Regions from separate parts of the Serratia sp. NA_112.1 genome, predicted to be linked through region 3. Evidence: predicted binding sites of a transcription regulator. Region 3 holds the regulator's gene; each other region holds the start of a gene.
What was found. Region 3 encodes LexA, which represses DNA repair genes until DNA is damaged. Its sites were predicted from a motif close to TNCTGTATGTACATACAGNA; they were not measured.
Positions count from the first base shown of each region.

Region 1: the regulator LexA is predicted to act here: its motif matches at 1,633-1,652, upstream of sulA (SOS-induced cell division inhibitor SulA).
Region 2: the regulator LexA is predicted to act here: its motif matches at 4,213-4,232, upstream of mutH (DNA mismatch repair endonuclease MutH).

Region 1 covers NZ_JBQZFO010000001.1:886,691-893,487, reverse strand. Annotated here, with positions in the region: gene yccS (YccS family putative transporter) at 1-781, shown strand, start outside; gene ACUTQ5_RS04270 (TfoX/Sxy family DNA transformation protein) at 782-1,441, opposite strand; gene sulA (SOS-induced cell division inhibitor SulA) at 1,674-2,180, shown strand; gene ompA (porin OmpA) at 2,540-3,619, shown strand; gene matP (macrodomain Ter protein MatP) at 3,732-4,190, opposite strand; gene ACUTQ5_RS04250 (AAA family ATPase) at 4,400-6,151, shown strand; gene fabA (bifunctional 3-hydroxydecanoyl-ACP dehydratase/trans-2-decenoyl-ACP isomerase) at 6,220-6,738, shown strand.
Region 2 covers NZ_JBQZFO010000007.1:75,179-81,975, reverse strand. Annotated here, with positions in the region: gene lplT (lysophospholipid transporter LplT) at 1-1,015, shown strand, start outside; gene ACUTQ5_RS15190 (NADP(H)-dependent aldo-keto reductase) at 1,056-2,096, opposite strand; gene ACUTQ5_RS15185 (YgdI/YgdR family lipoprotein) at 2,295-2,513, opposite strand; gene ACUTQ5_RS15180 (TerC family protein) at 2,682-3,398, opposite strand; gene mutH (DNA mismatch repair endonuclease MutH) at 3,494-4,180, opposite strand; gene rppH (RNA pyrophosphohydrolase) at 4,877-5,404, shown strand; gene ptsP (phosphoenolpyruvate--protein phosphotransferase) at 5,417-6,797, shown strand, end outside.
Region 3 covers NZ_JBQZFO010000008.1:177,842-184,638, forward strand. Annotated here, with positions in the region: gene dusA (tRNA dihydrouridine(20/20a) synthase DusA) at 133-1,143, opposite strand; gene ACUTQ5_RS16610 (hypothetical protein) at 1,349-1,504, shown strand; gene zur (zinc uptake transcriptional repressor Zur) at 1,804-2,316, shown strand; gene ACUTQ5_RS16620 (CsbD family protein) at 2,426-2,635, opposite strand; gene dinF (MATE family efflux transporter DinF) at 2,919-4,283, opposite strand; gene lexA (transcriptional repressor LexA) at 4,576-5,184, opposite strand; gene ACUTQ5_RS16635 (diacylglycerol kinase) at 5,307-5,675, opposite strand; gene plsB (glycerol-3-phosphate 1-O-acyltransferase PlsB) at 5,825-6,797, shown strand, end outside.

The sequences.
Region 1 (6,797 bases), on a different contig from region 3:
CGGCCTGCCAATCCTCTATTTTGTACCCTCGCTGGAAGGCCAGATGGTGCTGATCGTCATCAGCGGCGTTCTGTTCTTCGCTTTTCGGACCGTGCAATACGCCCATGCCACAATGTTTATTACCCTGCTGGTATTGCTGTGCTTTAACTTGCTGGGTGAAGGTTTTGAGGTGGCCGCACCTCGGGTTTATGACACGATTCTGGGATGCGCCATCGCCTGGGCGGCAGTCAGTTTTATCTGGCCAGACTGGAAGTTTCGCCAATTATCGGCAGTCGTCACTAAAACGCTGGACGCCAACTGCCGTTATCTGGATGCCATTCTGGTGCAATATCATCAGGGTAAAGACAACGGCCTTCCCTATCGTATCGCTCGCCGGGATGCACACAACAGTGATGCAGAGCTGGCTTCGGTGATATCAAATATGTCTGCCGATCCAAAAGCGGATAAAGGGGTTCAGGAAGCCGCCTTCCGCCTGTTGTGTTTAAACCACACCTTGTTGAGTTATATCTCTGCGTTGGGTGCACACCGTGAGCGTCTGAACAACCCTGCTACGCTGGCGCTGTTAAATGATGCGGTTTGTTATGTTGATGGAGCCCTGCATCAGGAAGAACTGGACGACCGGCGCATCACTCAGGCATTGGAAAGCCTGGCTGAACGTATTGTGCACGCTGCGCCGGAACCGGAAAGCAAAGATCAGTTGGTGTTGCAGCAAATTGGACTGGTCATTGAGCTGCTGCCGGAACTTACCCTGCTTAATACCCAAATCAGCAAATTGGCTTGATCACCCGGGGCCTTTTATCAGGCCCCGGACTCCCGGATTATGTCCGTGACTAAGCAATGACATAGTACGTTCAAACCAATGCGTCAGCTCACTGCGTATTTCCGAAGGTAGAGCCTCATGATGATAACCGGCAATGGCCCCGCCCAGAGAAAGCAGTACCCGCAATCCTAAATTGCGCTTCTGCTGCAAAAGACGAAGATAGCTGTGTTTGGCACCATTCAGGCGCAAATCATAAACATTACGAATGCCTGCACGCCAAAGTAACCGTTCCATATTGATGTCGATGTTGGGTAAGGTTTTCAGCCGCCCCTGATTATCCGTTTTAACCTTAAGTTCTCGTCGCGCTTCACGAATAGCCTGCCAGGCTAACTCCACAAGCTCCCTCCTGTCGCGCCACAGCGTTTCATCGACCCAGTAATAACGCATGGTAATAGGTACCCCTCGCTTGGAGTACACCATATTGACCATGCCGCGAGAGCGAAAAGCTGGCTCCAGGCTATCCGTCGCACGAAGATATAGCTCCCCTTCGGCAATCACAGCGAACATGACGCCATCAGCCAGCAGCCCATAACCGCCAAATTGCGAGCGTGTAGTAATGCCGCCTAATGCGTAAAAATACGCTTTGGCCTGCATGATCCTTCCACTTGATGTCCCTTTCATAGCCTTCTCCTTGTGTAGATTAGTGTTCTATCATTCCCCACACCAATGAAATAAAAGTAACGTGAACAAGTAATTAGAAAAATACGCACTATCTGCAGTCATGCCAATCACAAACGTCCAGTGTATGAAAAATGATCGCAATTATGCGATGTACTACGAATATTTGAGTTGATCTTAAACACAACTGGATGTACTGTATAAACATACAGTGACACTACGGGCGGGATACTTTATGCGTACTCAATCACTCTACAAACCCCATTTCAGCCACACCTCTTTTGCGCTGAATAATGCTGCACAGAGCACCGATGCCGGCAAAGCGAATGGCCTTATCAGTGAACTTGTTTACAACGAGCATCAGCCCGCAGTAGCGCAATTGTTGCTACCTCTGCTGCAACAACTGGGAATGCAGTCACGTTGGTTGTTATGGCTGACGCCACAGCAAAAACTGAGTAAGTTATGGCTACAACAGTCCGGCTTGCCGGTTGGAAAAGTGATACAGCTGAGCCAAATTAACCCGCTGGACACGGTTGAAGCGATGGAAAAAGCGCTGCTGACGGGTAACTATAGTGTAGTACTTGGATGGCTGCCCGATCTTACAGAAGAAGATCGTCTAAAATTAAGGCGTGCGGCAGAATTAGGTAACGCTTATGGGTTCATTATGCGTCCTCAACGTGACATAAACCCGATTCACGGACACTGTTCCACCCTAAAAATTCACTCTTCTTTGTATCATTAAGTAAATTTAGGATTTTTCCCATCATTTTCTTCTCTAGGTAAGGGAACCTTTATGGGATCAGGGACAAAGCGAGTGTGGCTGCGGTTCCGCGCCCCAAAACCAAGGTTAAAATGCTCGTTTTTTTTGCCGGTTAATGTTAGTAAATATGTATATTTCTGCGTTTTTTTTTAGAGCTTTATCACATCACACTTGTAACTTTCGCGCCACGTTGTAGACTTTACATCGCCAAGGTTGCTCTATAACGCCAGATAAACTGGCAGAGTAACAAACGAGGGCTCAAACCTTGGCGAAGGAATTTAACCAAGGGCTTAAAACAGCTTTAAAGCTCATTGCCTATTTGGATGATAACGAGGCGCAAAATGAAAAAGACAGCTATCGCATTAGCAGTGGCACTGGCAGGTTTCGCAACAGTAGCGCAAGCCGCCCCAAAAGATAATACCTGGTACACCGGTGCTAAACTGGGCTGGTCCCAGTACCATGACACTGGTTTCTACGGCAACGGTTACCAGAATGGTATCGGCAATGGTCCGACCCATAAAGATCAACTGGGTGCTGGCGCGTTCCTGGGTTACCAGGCGAACCAATACCTGGGCTTCGAGCTGGGCTATGACTGGCTTGGCCGTATGCCTTACAAAGGCAGCGTGAACAACGGTGCTTTCAAAGCGCAGGGCGTTCAACTGGCCGCTAAACTGAGCTACCCAATCATAGACGATCTGGACATCTACACTCGTCTGGGTGGTATGGTATGGCGTGCAGATTCCAAAGCTAACTACGGTAATGGCACTCGTCTGAGCGACCACGACACCGGCGTTTCTCCTTTGGCAGCAGTTGGTGTTGAATACGCACTGACCAAAAACTGGGCTACCCGCCTGGACTACCAATTCGTTAGCAACATCGGTGATGCAGGTACTGTCGGCGCTCGTCCAGACAACACCATGCTGAGCCTGGGTGTTTCTTACCGTTTCGGTCAGGATGATGTTGTTGCTCCAGTTGCTCCAGCACCAGCTCCGGCTCCAGTTGTTGAAACCAAGCGTTTCACTCTGAAGTCTGACGTGCTGTTCAACTTCAACAAATCTACCCTGAAAACTGAAGGCCAACAGGCTCTGGATCAGCTGTACACTCAGCTGAGCTCCATGGATCCTAAAGATGGTTCTGTTGTAGTTCTGGGTTACACCGACGCCGTTGGTTCTGACCAGTACAACCAGAAACTGTCTGAAAAACGCGCTCAAAGCGTTGTTGATTACCTGGTATCTAAAGGTATTCCTTCAGACAAAATCTCTGCACGTGGTATGGGCGAAGCTGATGCCGTCACTGGCAACACCTGTGGCTACAAAGCTGGTCGTGCTACCAAAGCACAGATCGCTTGCCTGGCACCAGATCGTCGCGTAGAGATCGAAGTTAAAGGTATCAAAGACGTTGTAACTCAGCCACAAGGCTAAGCTACCACTCTTAGTAAAAAACCCCGCAATGCGGGGTTTTTTTTCGGCTAAATTACAGTGGTATTGGCAACCAGGAACCCCTTCCGTGATAGGAGCTGGCTGGCTAGTGGGTTTACTCTTTATCTTTACCGAGAATAGCTTTTAAATCCTGCTTCAATGATGACATCTGGCTGGCATACTTCTCTTTACGTTCCGCATCTTCGATTAACTGCACCACTGTTTCTGACAGAGTCACCCCACGGCGACGGGCAAGCGCGGCCAAACGCTGCCAAACCAGAAACTCCAGATCGATAGATTTTTTACGCGTATGTTGGTGTTCTGCGTTAAAATGACGTTTACGGCGTGCGCGGATAGTTTGCTTCATCCGGTTATCCAGTTCCGGATTCATATGGTGGCTAATCCACGTCAGCACTTTTACCGGCTCATTTTCCAGCTTCAGCAGCTCGTCAATGGCTTCCTGAGCAGCGCTGTTTTCAATGTGGCGGGTAATAGCTTCCCCTTCCCGGTGCTTTTTCACCAGGTACTTCCATTTCCAACCGCTCTCCAGATTTTCCAGTTGCTGATATTTCATCGTGAGCTCTTCAGTGACCGCGTAACTTTATTAAGCATAACAGCTTTACGCCGAATTTCCCCGGCAATTACACCTCGTTTTAGACTGTTTTTTGCACAGTCATCGCGCGATGTCAAACTCCCTGACATCAACTGTAACTCTGCATCTATCAAGCTGCCGTTATTCTTGTATAATCGCCCTTTCCCTTTTTGACGATTGCATCTAACACTTTGACCAATAACCGACTTGAATGGCAATCACTGTTGCCGGACGTTACGCCTTATCAAGCGATATTTGATACCGCCGCGCAGTTGGCCCCCGTGTCCTTTGCCTCTATTCAGCCTCGGCTGGAAAACGCACTGACGCTGTTTTGCCATCCACAGTCACCACCGCGTTTCATGTTGTTGAAAGCGCAAGAAACGCGTGAGTATCTGGCGCTGATCGCCCAAGCAGTTGAACAACTGCAGCCGCAGAACACCGCGTTCAAGGGCAGTCACTATGTGATCCAGGGCAGCAAGGTCAGCGTAGAACCCGCCAGCCAGGGTGATGAACCCTTTGCCGCCGGTGGTTCCTGCGTGTATCAAGAGTGGGTTGAACCTGAACAGCTGTTTGGCTGCGTTCGGATCCACAATGGTGAAATCAACCTGCAGCCCGGCCTGGTGCATCAGGCCAACGGTGGTGTACTTATCCTGTCTGCGCGTTCTCTGCTGGCTCAGCCGCTGCTGTGGCTGCGTTTGAAGCAGATGATCACCCAACGTCAGTTCCACTGGGTTTCCCCGGATGAAACACGCCCATTGCCAATTACCATTCCTGCCATGCCGCTGGAATTGCGGTTGATTGTGGTAGGCGATCGTCACGGCCTTGCCGATTTCCATGATATTGAACCGGAGCTGAGTGAGCAGTCAGTCTACGGAGAATACGAGGAAGATCTGCAACTCACCGAAGTCGATGACATGGTGCAATGGTGTGGCTACGTCAATAGCCTCATCGAAGAGCAGCAACTGCCGCCGTTGGCAGCCGATGCCTGGTACCCGCTGATGATACAGGCAGTACGTCACAGTGGTGATCAAGGCAACCTGCCACTGTCCCCGCTGTGGCTCGGCCAGCAACTTTCCGAAGCCGCGCTGTATGTCGAAGAAGAAAGCATCAATGCCAAAGCGTTTGAAGCCGCGCTGAATGCGCGCGAGTGGCGTGAAAGCTACCTTGCCGAACGGATGCAGGATGAAATTGAGCTGGGCCAAATCCTGATTGAAACCGAAGGCGAAGTCGTCGGTCAGATCAACGGTTTGTCGGTGCTGGAATACCCTGGCCATCCGCGCAGCTTTGGTGAACCCTCCCGTATCAGCTGTGTCGTGCATCTTGGCGATGGTGAGTTCACCGACGTTGAGCGCAAGGCCGAGCTTGGTGGTAATCTGCATGCCAAAGGCATGATGATTATGCAGGCGTTCCTGATTTCCGAACTGGAGCTGGACCAACCGCTGCCCTTCTCTGCTTCGATTGTGTTTGAACAATCTTATGGTGAAGTGGACGGGGACAGCGCCTCATTGGCTGAGCTGTGCGCGCTTATCAGCGCACTGTCGTTACAGCCAATTACCCAGCAGATTGCAGTAACCGGTTCTGTCGACCAATTCGGTAATGTACAGCCGATTGGCGGCGTCAACGAAAAAATCGAAGGCTTTTTTGAAGTTTGCCAACGTCGTGGTTTGACTGGCAAACAGGGTATTATCCTGCCCGCCACCAATGTGCGCCATCTGTGTCTGCATCAGGACGTGGTCGATGCAGTCCGTGAGGGGCAGTTCCATCTGTGGGCCGTCAATAGCGCTGCGGAAGCCTTGCCATTACTCACTGGTTACCCCTACTCTGATGAACAGCAACCGAACTTGTTGGCGGCCATTCAGGAACGGATAGCACAGGTGAATCCGCAGGAACGCCGGCGCTGGCCATGGCCACTTCGTTGGCTCAACTGGTTCAACCACGGCTGATCGGACTTGTTCAGCGTACACGTGTAAGCTAATCTGCGCCCTTCAATAAAATAAGGTTTACTGAGAACATGGTAGAAAAACGCGACTCCTATACGAAAGAAGACCTCGAAGCATCCGGCCGTGGCGAACTGTTTGGCGCTGGTGGCCCGCCGTTGCCGGCAGGTAACATGTTGATGATGGACCGCGTGGTCAAAATGACCGAAGACGGTGGTACCTACAACAAGGGTTATGTGGAAGCGGAACTGGATATTAATCCGGACCTATGGTTCTTTGGTTGCCACTTTATCGGCGATCCGGTAATGCCAGGCTGCCTGGGTCTGGATGCCATGTGGCAGTTGGTCGGTTTCTACCTCGGCTGGCTGGGCGGCGAAGGTAAAGGTCGTGCGCTGGGCGTGGGTGAAGTTAAATTCACCGGCCAGGTTCTGCCAACCGCAAAGAAAGTCACCTATCGCATTAACTTCAAGCGTGTGATCATCCGTAAACTGATTATGGGTGTGGCCGATGGTGAAGTCCTGGTCGACGGTCAGGTCATTTACACCGCCAGCGATCTGAAAGTGGGCCTGTTCAAGGACACTGCGGCGTTCTAACCGCAATCACGGCGGCCTTCTCGGTCGCCGTTTATTTCCCTTAGTTATCTTTTAATCGT
Region 2 (6,797 bases), on a different contig from region 3:
CTATATAATCCTGGCGCCTTTTGTCGGCCAGGTCGCCGACAGCTTCGCCAAAGGGCGGGTGATGATGGTGGCCAACGGCCTGAAACTGGCTGGTGCGTTGGTGATCTGCTTCGGGTTTAATCCGTTCCTCGGCTATACGCTGGTGGGCGTAGGGGCAGCAGCCTATTCACCTGCCAAGTACGGCATTCTGGGGGAAATCACCAGCGGTGAAAAGCTGGTCAAGGCCAACGGCCTGATGGAGGCCTCCACCATCGCCGCGATCCTGATTGGTTCGGTGGCCGGCGGCATACTGGCCGACTGGCACATTGTGGCGGCGCTGGCGGTGTGTGCGGTGGTCTACGCTGCGGCGGTGATAGCCAACTTGTATATTCCACGCTTGCCGGCGGCACATCCCGCCGTTTCCTGGACACCGCGTGCTATGACACGGGCTTTCTTCAATGCCTGTGTGGTGCTGTGGCGCGATGGACAGACGCGTTTCTCCTTGATCGGTACCAGCCTGTTCTGGGGGGCCGGGGTCACGCTGCGCTTCCTGTTGGTGCTGTGGGTGCCGGTGGCACTCGGTATTGCTGACAACGCTACGCCGACGTTGCTCAATGCGATGGTGGCAGTCGGGATAGTGATAGGCGCCGGGGCTGCCGCGCGTTTCGTCACGCTGGAGACGGTGAAGCGCTGCATGCCTGCCGGGATCCTGATCGGCGTGGCGGTGGCGATATTCGCGCTGCAAACCACTCTGTTTAACGCTTATGCGCTGTTGTTGATTATCGGTGTATTGGGCGGCTTTTTTGTGGTACCGCTGAATGCGCTGTTGCAGGAACGGGGCAAAAATTCGGTGGGGGCGGGCAATGCGATCGCGGTACAGAACCTGGGGGAGAACACCGCCATGTTGCTGATGCTCGGATTGTATTCGCTGGCCGTTAAAGTCAGTGTGCCGGTGGTCGGCGTGGGGATTGGTTTTGGCGTAGTGTTTGCGCTGGCGATTAGCGCGCTGTGGCTGTCGCAGCGGTGGGCAAAATAAATAACGAACGGGGCGCGGTTTTGAACTGCGCCCCGTGTTTTTATGGTGCCGGAATAGTAAAGCGGGTGTGGATCTCTTCCAACGCCTGCAGTACGTCTTCATTCAATACCACATCGAAACTGTCGATGTTGGTTTTCAGCTGTTCCAGCGTGGTTGCACCCAGCAGAGTACTGGCAACGAACGGCTGCTGGCGCACAAACGCCAGTGCCATCTGCGACGGATCCAACCCGTGCTTTTTAGCTAATGCGACATACTCGGCAATCGCCAACTGAGTTTGTGGCGCAGAGTAGCGGTTAAAGCGCGTGAATAACGTGTTGCGCGCACCGGCCGGTTTGGCACCGTTGAGATACTTGCCGCTCAGGGTGCCGAATGCCAGGCTGGAATAGGCCAACAGTTCTACCCCTTCGTGCTGGCTGATCTCCGCCAGGCCAATCTCAAAACTGCGGTTCAGCAGGCTATAGGGATTTTGAATCGAAACGATACGCGGCAACTCGTGTTTTTCAGCCAGTTGCAGGTAACGCATTACGCCCCATGGCGTTTCGTTAGACACCCCGATATAGCGGATTTTACCGGCACGCACCTGTTCGGTCAGCGCTTCCAGAGTTTCCAGCAGCGTAACGGTAGCTTTATCGTCGGTGTATTGATAATTGAGCTTGCCGAAGTAGTTGGTTGGACGTTGTGGCCAGTGCAGTTGGTAGAGATCGAGATAATCGGTGTTGAGTCGTTTCAGGCTGGCATCCAGCGCGACACGAATATTTTTGCGATCCAGCGCCTGCTGTGGGCGAATGCTGCTGTCGGTGCCGCGCACCGGCCCGGCAATCTTGCTGGCCAGCACTAGCTTCTCACGGTTGCCGCGTGCCTTGATCCAACTGCCGATGTATTGCTCGGTCAGCCCCTGGGTTTCAGGACGAGGCGGTACCGGGTACATCTCTGCGGTGTCGATCAGGTTGACGCCAGCGGCTAATGCATAGTCGAGTTGCGCATGGGCATCGGCTTCACTGTTCTGTTCGCCAAAGGTCATGGTGCCCAGTCCCAGCACGCTCACTTCTAAAGAACTGTGGGGAATACGGTGGTATTGCATTAACGGCCTTCCTTTCATGTTAGCGCTTACGGGCTGAACCGCCCGGTGAAACAGGAGCCAAATGGCAGGCTGTGGCAAACAACCCGCAAGGCGGTGATATCGCCTTTGCCGACTATAACCAAGCCGAGAAGATGGGGGAAGTGGATTAAGTGCGGGGAAGGCTATCACGCAATACGAGAGCGATAGCCGACGGGGAGTTTAACGTTCGATAACCTGTGAAACCTGATCGCCGTTGATTTGGCGGCTGTTGCCTTTTTCATCTTTATAGCTGATCAGGCCGGTATCTTTATCAATCTCCGGCTTACCCTGAGTCAGGATCATATTGCCGTCTTTGGTTGCCATCACGTAATCGCTGGAACATCCCGCCAAACCGGCGGCGATGATCAACGCAGACACTGCCATTACCCACTTTTTCATCCTGCGGATCCTCAGTTATATATGCAAAAAAGAAGCTTCTTTTAAGATTAGCAAAATATGTATGCGTCGTGTTTCGGATAAGTCTTTATCTTGATAAGGGAAAGTGACATTGAAACAGGGCTGCAGAAAATAATAACGGGAGTGGCTGGCGCGCACTCCCGTGGGGAATTATTCAGAGACGGTATTTTTCTTGCTGCGCATCAGGTTGAGTGCTTCGACCGACATTGAGAAGAACATCGCAAAATAGATATAGCCTTTCGGTACATGTATCTGGAAGCTTTCCAGCATCAGGGTGAAGCCCACCAGGATCAGGAACGCCAACGCCAGCATTTTCACCGAAGGGTGGCGGTTAACGAACTCGCCAATAGGTCGGGCGGCAAACATCATGACGCCAACGGCAATCACCACCGCCGCCATCATAATAAACAGATGGTCGGACAGGCCTACCGCGGTAATCACCGAGTCCAGGCTGAAAATAATATCCAGCAGCATAATCTGCACGATGGCGCCAAAGAAGCCGTGCACCTTCGTGTTGTGTTCTTCCTCTGAACCTTCGATGGTTTCATGGATCTCTTTACTGGCTTTCCAAATCAGGAACAGCCCACCCAGCAGCAGGATCAGATCGCGTGCCGAGATACTGTGGTCCATGATGCTAAACAGCGGGTGGGTCAGACGGATCACCCAGGCGATAGAGGCCAGGAGCCCCAGACGCATTATCATTGCGCCGGCCAGCCCGATGCGGCGAGCCTTGTTCTGCTGCGCTTTCGGTAGCTTGGACACCACCAGCGAAAGGAAAATGATGTTATCGATACCCAGAATGATCTCAAGAATGGTCAGCGTACCTAACGCTAACCAGGCATTGGGATCCATAATCCACTCAAACATTGTCGAGCCACACCTTAATAAAAAACAAAGGCTGAATTATACGCGTTTATTGATACAGCGACACTGTTAGCTAAACGCCACCTAAACAAAAGGGGTCAAACTAAGAAATGTCTTGCCAATAATGCGCCGGTGAAGCTTTTTTTCAGATAAAAGCCGCGCGGCAATGTAAGGATTGGCTGACCCTGTTCGCCGATAGCTTCGGTCAGGGCCTTACTGTTGGCGGCTTTGGGACGCAGTTGCAGCACTTCACCGTGGCGGGCGGTGATCCGCTCTACGTGGCCGAGCACGATCAAATCCATCAGTTCCTCCCAGTCGCGGCGTAGCATCTCTTCTTCTTCGGCGTTTGGGCTCCACAACAGCGGTGAGCCGATACGGCGCTGCGCCAACGGGATTTGTCGCTCGCCTTCTACCGGGATCCACAGCACCCGCGCCAGCTTATGGCGTACATGACTGCTGGCCCAGGTGACACCGCTGTTGCCGGTTAAGGGGGCTACGCAGACGAAGGTGGTTTCCAGCGGTTTGCCGGCGGCGTCTATCGGGATGGTTTTTAGCTCGATGCCCAGCTCGGGGAAATCCTGTTCCGGTTTGCTGCCCGCCATGGCACCAAGATACTGCTCCAGCAGCATGCCAACCCAGCCTTTATCACGTTTCAGATCCCTGGGGATAGCCAACCGCGCACCTTCGGCCAGTTCGCCCAGATGACAGCCGGCAAGCCGTTGTGCTCTTTCAAACAGCTGTTGTTCGTTTTCTGGAGGAGGGGGCAAAGGAGAGAAAAACGCCATAATACAAGCCTGTTAGATTTGGTTGAAAAACGTACTGTATTTGTCCACAGAGAACTTTGGCCGGAAAGGACTGGGGAAAAGAATAATAGTAGCATGATTTTCCATGACTTTTTCTCTCCCCCCCGGTAAAGGAAAAATTCCGACTGACGCTTGTGCACCTGTAGCCACCGACAATAAACAGGATCTTACACCTATTTATCCACAGATTTATGGGATAACCCAAATTTTTACCGATCACTGGTTCGATTTACAGCCTTGACGCAGGCACTTTTTTGCGAAATTGTCCGTTTTGTGCGTAACTCATACGGATAATCTGTGGATAAAAACGACGTTGGTGGATCTTTCACCAGGGTAAGATCCTAAACGGACATAGATCACGTTTTGGCTCTGTGTAGGGCTGTTTATGGTTGTATATGTATATGTTTTTAAATATTTAATTTGATTTTTATATTTCCGGGGTTTTTAGGCTCACCAGAGTTTTACCGGCTTATCCCTTGAGTTCTTCACATACCTATCCACAGAAAAAGTGAATAAAACCCGGTGTAAATCCTTCCGCATGTTTATAACTTTGCCATTATCTGTGAGTTATCCCAATGTTATCCGGTTTGCAGCGCCGCAAAGCAGTGGTTTACCGCCTGTAGCTTGTGTGAAACAATCAGGGTATCTATGCGAATTTAAGCTTATCGAGGTAGTCCGGTGATCGATGATGATGGCTACCGCCCGAATGTTGGTATCGTAATCTGTAATCGTCAGGGGCAAGTCCTGTGGGCTCGCCGTTACGGTCAACACTCCTGGCAGTTTCCCCAAGGTGGGATTAACCCTGGTGAAACCGCAGAACAGGCAATGTACCGTGAGCTGTTCGAAGAAGTGGGACTGAGTAAAAAGGATGTCCGTATCCTGGCCTCAACCCGCAACTGGTTGCGCTATAAATTGCCAAAACGTTTGGTGCGTTGGGACACAAAGCCGGTTTGTATCGGCCAAAAGCAGAAATGGTTTCTGTTGCAGTTAATGTGCAATGACGCTGATATCAATATGCAACGCAGCAGCACGCCGGAGTTTGACGGCTGGCGCTGGGTGAGTTTTTGGTATCCGGTGCGCCAGGTGGTGTCGTTCAAACGCGACGTTTACCGCCGGGTGATGAAAGAATTCGCCGTCACCGTGATGCCGATGCAGGAGCAGGCAGCACAGCGGCAGACCCCCGCTTATCGCCGGAAGAGAGGTTAAGTTAAGCCGACTATGCTCACGCGCTTGCGAGAAATTGTTGAGAAGGTGGCCGCGGCGGCCAGCCTGACAGATGCGCTGGATCTTTTGGTCAATGAAACCTGTCTGGCAATGGATACAGAAGTCTGTTCCATCTACCTGGCGGACAACGACCGCCGCTGCTATTACCTGATGGCGACACGCGGGTTAAAAAAACCGCGTGGGCGCGCTATCGCACTGGCATTTGATGAAGGCATTGTCGGATTGGTCGGACGCCTTGCGGAGCCGATTAACCTGGCAGACGCGCAGAGCCACCCCAGCTTCAAATACATTCCCCAGGTGAAAGAGGATCGTTTCCGATCCTTCCTCGGCGTGCCGATCATTCATCGTCGCCAGTTGCTGGGGGTATTGGTGGTGCAGCAGCGTGAGCTGCGCCAGTTTGACGAAAGCGAAGAATCCTTCATGGTGACCCTGGCCACACAAATGGCCGGGATCCTCTTGCAGTCACAGCTTAACGCCATTTTTGGCCAGTATCGTCAGACGCGCATTCGTGCACTGGCGGCATCGCCGGGCGTCGCCGTAGCGGAAGGTTGGCAGGACAGCAGTCAACCGTCTCTCGACCAGGTTTACAAAGCCTCGACGCTCGATACCGCCAGCGAACGCGAACGCCTGACTCAGGCACTTGAAGAAGCCGGTGCGGAATTCCGCCGTTTCAGCAAGCGCTTTGCCGCCAGCTCGCAAAAAGAGAGCGCGGCGATCTTCGATCTTTACTCTCACCTGCTCAACGATGCTCGCCTCAAGCGCGAACTCTTTTCCGAGATTGATGCCGGTTCTGTGGCGGAATGGGCGGTTAAACAGGTGATCGAAGTCTTTGCCGCTCAGTTTGCCAGCCTGCAAGACACCTATATGCGTGAGCGCGCCAGCGATCTGCGCGCGCTCGGCCAGCGTCTGCTATTCCATCTCGATGACACCACCCAGGGCGCTACCCAGTGGCCGGCGCGCTTTGTGCTGGTAGCCGATGAGCTGACCGCGACACTGTTGGCTGAAATGCCGCAGGACAGGCTGGTCGGCGTGGTGGTGCGCGACGGTGCTGCCAGCTCCCATGCAGCCATATTGGTGCGGGCGATGGGCGTACCGACGGTGATGGGCGCGGATATTCAGCCTGCGCTACTCAGCCAGCGGCTGCTGATTGTCGACGGTTATCGCGGCGAACTTTTGGTCGACCCCGAACCGGTGCTGGTGCAGGAATACCAACGGCTGATCAGCGAAGAGCTGGAATTAAGCAGGTTGGCGGAAGATGACGTTGAGCAACCGGCCCAGCTTAAAAGCGGTGAGCGAGTTCAGGTGATGCTTAATGCCGGCCTCAGCCCGGAACATGAAAAACTGTTGGGCGGGCGGGTTGATGGCGTTGGCCTAT
Region 3 (6,797 bases):
TCTGCTGAGCTATTACAAGAAGCGTGCCAGACCGGCGTTGAAACTAACTGATTGAAATTAAAAAAAAGGCACATCACATAATGCGACATGCCTGGTCAAAAACGCTAACTTTTAGTCAGATATTTATGTCGATTACGCCATTTCGGTACGCGGTAAGCGCACTAAATCCAGTGCTTGTTCAACCACGCGCGTATCGGCCCCTGGCTTATGGGCATTTTCGCTCAGGTGACGGCGCCACTGACGCGCCCCCGGCACGCCCTGGAACAGGCCCAGAATATGGCGGGTAATATGGCCCAAATAGGTACCGTTCGACAGTTCGCGTTCGATGTAAGGATACAGCGCCTCAATAATCGCCACGCTGTCCATCACCTCAGTCTGGCGACCAAACAGTTCACTGTCGACCCGCGCCAGAATTCCCGGGTTCTGATAGGCTTCACGCCCCATCATTACGCCGTCCAGATGCTGCAGATGCTGCTTCGCCTCTTCCAAAGTTTTCACCCCGCCATTAATGGCAAGAGTCAGTTCTGGGAAATCACGTTTTAGCTGATAGACACGCGGATAATCCAGCGGTGGCACTTCGCGGTTCTCTTTCGGGCTCAGGCCCGACAGCCAGGCTTTGCGCGCATGAATAGTAAACATATCGCACTCGCCGCGGCCAGCAACGGTGGCGATAAAATCACACAGAAACTCATAGCTGTCCTGGTCGTCAATGCCGATACGGGTTTTCACCGTCACCGGGATCGACACCACGTCACGCATCGCCTTGATGCAGTCGGCAACCAGCGTTGCCTGCCCCATCAGACAGGCACCGAACATGCCGTTCTGCACCCGATCTGACGGACAACCGACGTTAAGATTAATCTCGTCGTAGCCGCGCTGCTCAGCCAATTTGGCACAGTGCGCCAACGCAGCTGGATCGCTGCCGCCCAATTGCAGCGCCACCGGATGTTCTTCTTCGCTGTAGGCCAGATAGTCGCCCTTGCCGTGGATAATCGCGCCGGTAGTCACCATTTCGGTGTACAGCAGCGTGTCTTTGGTCAGCAGGCGGTGGAAGTAACGGCAATGACGATCGGTCCAGTCGAGCATCGGCGCGATGGAGAAACGATTGGCGGCGTATTTTGAAGCGTTGTTGTCTGTCGTCATGCTGGGTTACTGGCTACCTGATTCTGTCTGGTTTCAACGAACGGCGTACTGCCGCAAACGCCTATTATAACGACAATCGACAGCGTTGGGAAAACCACTGTACCGCCCGGTTAAAAAAGTCCTCGAAAAAACGAATAAAAAAGCGTGGTCAGGTGTTCTCTCAACACGGGTGCAGTTGTGCACCTTTATCAATGAGGAAACAACCATGAACAGTTTCGTTAAACGCCTGCTGCCAGTCATTGCCGGTTCTCTGCTGTTCTCCGGTGCGGCCCTGGCGATGGGCGGTGACAGTCGGCGTAGCCTGATCGCCGCCGCCGTTGGTTTTCTGGCACTCGGCATCGCAGGCGATCGCGCCTATTAAGCGAGCGTCGCCAGGGGATGAACGTGGTCTACTGGGCCGATGGCCGTCATGGTTTTATGCTGATTGGGCATAATCCTGCGCCGGAAATGGCCGCGTTGGCAGAGCGCTTTCAACGCTCACTTGCCGGCTGAGGATCCACTGCCTCCGGCTCCCGAAGTGTGAACATCGTCACGCTAGTGACGGACGGCAGACGGCAAACCAGTCGATTAGTGCGCCATATCAGAGGAAAAGGGGCCGACTCTCGGCGATTTGACTGAAGCATGGTAAAATCGGCTTTTTTACGTACCGGGAAATTTGCCATGAACTCAAGCACCCAGGAAAAGCTGCTGGCGCAGGCTGAACAACTCTGTCAGCAACGCAATGTGCGTCTGACACCGCAGCGGCTGGAAGTGTTACGCCTGATGGCACAGCAGCCCGGTGCCATCAGCGCTTACGATCTGCTGGATCTGCTGCGCGTCGCCGAACCTCAGGCCAAACCACCGACGGTGTACCGAGCACTGGATTTCCTGCTGGAACAAGGCTTTATTCACCGGGTGGAGTCAGCCAACAGCTACGTGCTGTGCCATCACTTCGAACAGCCGACGCATACTTCCGCGTTGTTTATCTGCGATCGCTGTGGTCAGGTGACCGAACGCACTACCGAAGGGGTCGAAGAGACACTGCAGAAACTGGCGAAGGAGTCTGGTTTTGTTCTGCGCCATAACGTGGTGGAGGCGCATGGCCTGTGTGCGGGGTGCGTTGAGGTAGAAGCCTGTGACAGCAAGCATGACTGCGGCGAACACGATCACAGCATCGCCATCAAGAAGAAATAGGTTGGGTTTTCAGGTACTTCCTTGTACCTGCAGGTTTAGCGTCAAGGGGATAAAAACGCCGGACCTTTAAAAGGTAGCTTGTGGCCGCAATCCGCTGCGGCCCAGCGCGCTACCAACGATACTTGTTGTGGTCTTCCCAGGATTTAACTTCTTTCTCGGCCGCCTCTTTCTGGTAGCCGTAACGTTCCTGAATTTTACCGACAAGCTGTTCACGTTTCCCTTCAATGACCGTCAGATCGTCATCGGTCAGCTTGCCCCACTTTTCCTTCACTTTCCCTTTAAACTGCTTCCAGTTACCGTCGGCTTGATCTTTGTTCATAACCTCTCCGTTACCTGTGATTAGTCAGTTTTAAACGCCTGTGGCCGGACTTAACTGAGTAATTATTTCGGTCAATTGACCTGAATAAAAGGATTGTCAGTTCCAATTCATTCCGCCAGCCACATGATTAACTATAGCTACAGATAGCGAAAAAAATAAAAACTCAGGATAAAAATTCACAAAAACAATAAAACACAGTAAAAACACCAAAATAACAGCAAGTAAGCGGAAACAATTTCGCTCAAGAAAATGTAACTTAATATGAATTAAAATATAAATAAAACTAATGATTAATCATTTTTGATTGCGCCACATCCGCTGCAAACCAGGTCCCTCGCACCCTGTGGCAATGCCAAATCCACCCGAGAGCAAGACCACGTAACGCAAGAAATACCGCCAACGCCAGCCACAATCCATGGTTGCCTAATACAGGCAAGGTAAACAGCGTCAGCCCATAACCGGCGGCGGCTACTGCCATGCTGTTACGCATTTCTGCGCCGCGGGTGGCCCCAATAAACATGCCGTCCAACAAATAGCACCATACTCCCACCAATGGCAGCACTACCTGCCACGGCAGATAATGGCTCGCCAGCGCGCGCAGTTCTGGTAAAGAGGTCAACGCCGCTATAATTTGCGGCCCGGCAACGGCATAGAGCAGCCCAAAGCCCAACGCCACCAGACAGGCTTGCCGACAAGCCGCACGCCATACTTTGCGCAGTTGGCTATCGTCACGGGCTCCATAGGCATGCCCCGAATGCGCCTCTACCGCGTAGGCAAAACCGTCCAGCGCATAAGCGGTGAAGGTCAGCAAATTCATCAGCACCGCATTGACCGCGACCACCTCGCCACCAAGCCGGGCACCGAAGATGGTCAGCGAGGCAAAACACAGTTGCAGCAGCAATGAACGCAGCATAATGTCGCGATTCAACGCCAGCAGACGCCGCAAATTACCGCGCCAGGCTTGGCGCAGCATCGGCACAGAAATGCCGCGTATGCGCATCACGCGCCAGGCCAGCCATAATCCCAACAGCAGCGTGGCATATTCAGAAATGGCAGTCGCCGTAGCGGCCCCCTGCACGTTCCAGCCCAGTCCCATCACCAGCCAGATATCCAATACGATATTCAACAGGTTGCCGACAATCAGCAGGATCACCGGTGCGCGCACATATTGCACCCCGAGCAACCAACCCAGGATAACCATATTGGCCAGTGCCGCCGGGGCACTCAGCCAACGGATCTCGAGGAATAAGCGAGCCTGTTCCAGCACCGTCCCATCGCCACCGACGATTCTTAGTGCCAACTCAATCAGCGGATAGCGCAGTAACACAATCGCCGCCCCAGCCAACACTGCCAGCAGCAACGGCTGCATAAAGGCTCGTGCCAGCCCCTGCGGATTTTGCGCCCCCAACGCCTGTGCGGTCAGCCCGGTGGTACTCATACGCAGAAACAGCAACAGCATAAACAGGAAGCTGGTCGCCATGGAGCCAACCGCTACGCCCCCCAGATAGGTAGGGCTGTCGAGGTGGCCGATCACTGCGGTATCCACCAGCCCAAGCAGCGGCACGGTGATATTGGAGAAAATCATGGGCAGCGCAAGGCGCCACAGGGCTTTATCGGTATCGCTGGTGAAGGCAGAAAACAGGCGCATAGTGAAATGTTCCCGTGTATACCCGTCATCTTTCAAGTTGCAGTGTTGTTATCTGCACTCAGTTATGTGGCCCGTCCATGGGCCACACCCCTTTGGGGCCGCTGCGAGCAGCATTCAAATCTGCTCCCGGCAGATTTGTCACCCCAGTTACTTACCTGAGTAAGCGCCTGGGGATGAGCGAGTTGGCCGCTTAGCTGCAACTTGAAAGCTATAGGGTATATAGTGAATCAGATATGACATCGCCCCAGAGCTGGGGCGACTTGAATCAGAGGACGATGTTTAGGCGCGAGGATTAAACCCAGTCGCCATTGCGGATCACACCGACCGCCAGACCTTCAATGGTGAAATTCTGCTGACGCAGATCGACCACAATCGGCTGGAATTCACTGTTTTCCGGCAACAGCTCAACCACGTTACCGTGCTTTTTCAGGCGTTTGACCGTGACTTCATCTTCAATGCGTGCCACAACCACCTGGCCATTACGCACGTCCTGAGTTTTATGCACTGCCAGCAGATCGCCGTCGAGAATACCGATGTCACGCATTGACATGCCGTTGACCCGCAGCAGAAAATCTGCGCTCGGTTTGAACAGGGAAGGATCGACCTTGTAGTGCCCTTCGATATGCTGTTGCGCCAGCAGCGGCTCACCGGCGGCGACACGGCCAATCAGCGGTAAACCCTCTTCATCTTCCATCAGCAGGCGAATGCCGCGCGAAGCGCCGGAGATAATCTCGATAACGCCTTTACGCGCCAGCGCTTTCAGATGTTCTTCTGCGGCATTTGGCGAACGGAACCCCAGACGCATGGCGATCTCGGCGCGCGTTGGCGGCATGCCAGTGGACGAAATATGATCGCGAATCAGATCATAGACCTCTTGCTGTCTGGTAGTTAGTGCTTTCATTCCGCCCCCCTGTTTGTTTATACAGTCTTGCTGTGAGTATATACAGGTAACTGCAGCTTGGGAACCGAAGAGTGAATAAAAATCAGGGATTAGCGACACGGGTCGCAATGCAATGCCGCCACTCAGGCAAAGTGCTGCCACAGCACCGAACCCCAGACGAACAGCGCCAAAATAATCGCCAGTGAGACCGCCGCCGAGCCCATATCCTTTGCCCGACCGGAAAGCTCGTGATGCTCGGTCCCCACTCGATCGACAATCGCCTCAATCGCGCTGTTGAGTATTTCGACGATCATCACCAACAGCACAGATCCGATCAGTAAAATGCGCGCTATCGCACCTACGTCCAGCCAAATCGCCAGTATGATAGCCAGCACGGTCGCCACCAATTCCTGGCGGAATGCCGCTTCGTGCTGCCAGGCAGCGGAAAAGCCTTTATAAGAGTAGCCGGCGGCTTTAATAATACGGGTCAGGCCGGTTGCTTGGTTTGCCATGTTTTTGAGTGCCTTTAGCAGAGATAAGTCATAATTAAACAGTCTAGGCCAGGAAACTCTCCCGGCTCACGGTTTTCCAACACCACAGATCTGCTACCCGGTTTCTGGTATGCTTGCGGCGCATTGCTAACAAGAGGCTTCACGTTGTTATGTCAGGTTGGCGTAAAATTTATTATAAACTATTGAATTTACCACTTAAACTGTTGGTAAGAAGTAAGGTTATCCCTTCAGATCCGGTCACGGAGTTAGGGTTGGATCCCTCACGGCCGATTTTGTATGTTTTACCTTATAATTCCAAGGCGGATTTGCTGACGCTGCGCACCCAGTGCCTGGCGCAAGATCTGCCCGATCCCCTCGATCCGCTGGAGATAGACGGCACCGTGCTGCCAAGCCACGTGTTTATTCACGACGGGCCGCGCGTATTCCGCTACTACACGCCGAAAGAAGAGTCGGTAAAGCTGTTCCACGACTATCTGGATCTGCACCGCAGTAATCCGGATCTCGACATTCAGATGCTGCCGGTTTCGGTGATGTTCGGCCGCTCTCCAGGGCGCGAAGGTCATGGTACCCCACATCTGCGTCTGCTGAACGGCGTGCAGAAATTCTTCGCCGTGCTGTGGCTCGGCCGCGACAGCTTTGTCCGTTTTTCCAATACCGTTTCGCTACGCCGCATGGCCACCGAGCACGGTACGGACAAAATCATTGCGCAGAAACTGGCTCGCGTAGCACGCATGCACTTCTCGCGTCAGCGTCTGGCTGCCGTCGGCCCAAGCCTACCTGCCCGTCAGGACCTGTTCAACAAGTTGTTGGCGTCCAAGGCGATCGAAAAAGCGGTCGAAGACGAAGCGCGCAGCAAGAAAATCTCCCACGAAAAAGCCCAGCAGAACGCCATTGCGCTGATGGAAGAGATCGCTGCCGACTTCTCTTACGAGACGGTGCGCCTTTCCGATCGCGTGCTGAGCTGGACCTGGAACCGATTGTATCAAGGCATCAACGTCACTAACGCCGAACGCGTGCGTCAGTTGGCGCAGGACGGGCACGAGATTGTTTATGTGCCCTGCCACCGCAGCCACATGGACTACCTGCTGCTGTCCTACGTGCTGTATCACCAGGGGCTGGTCC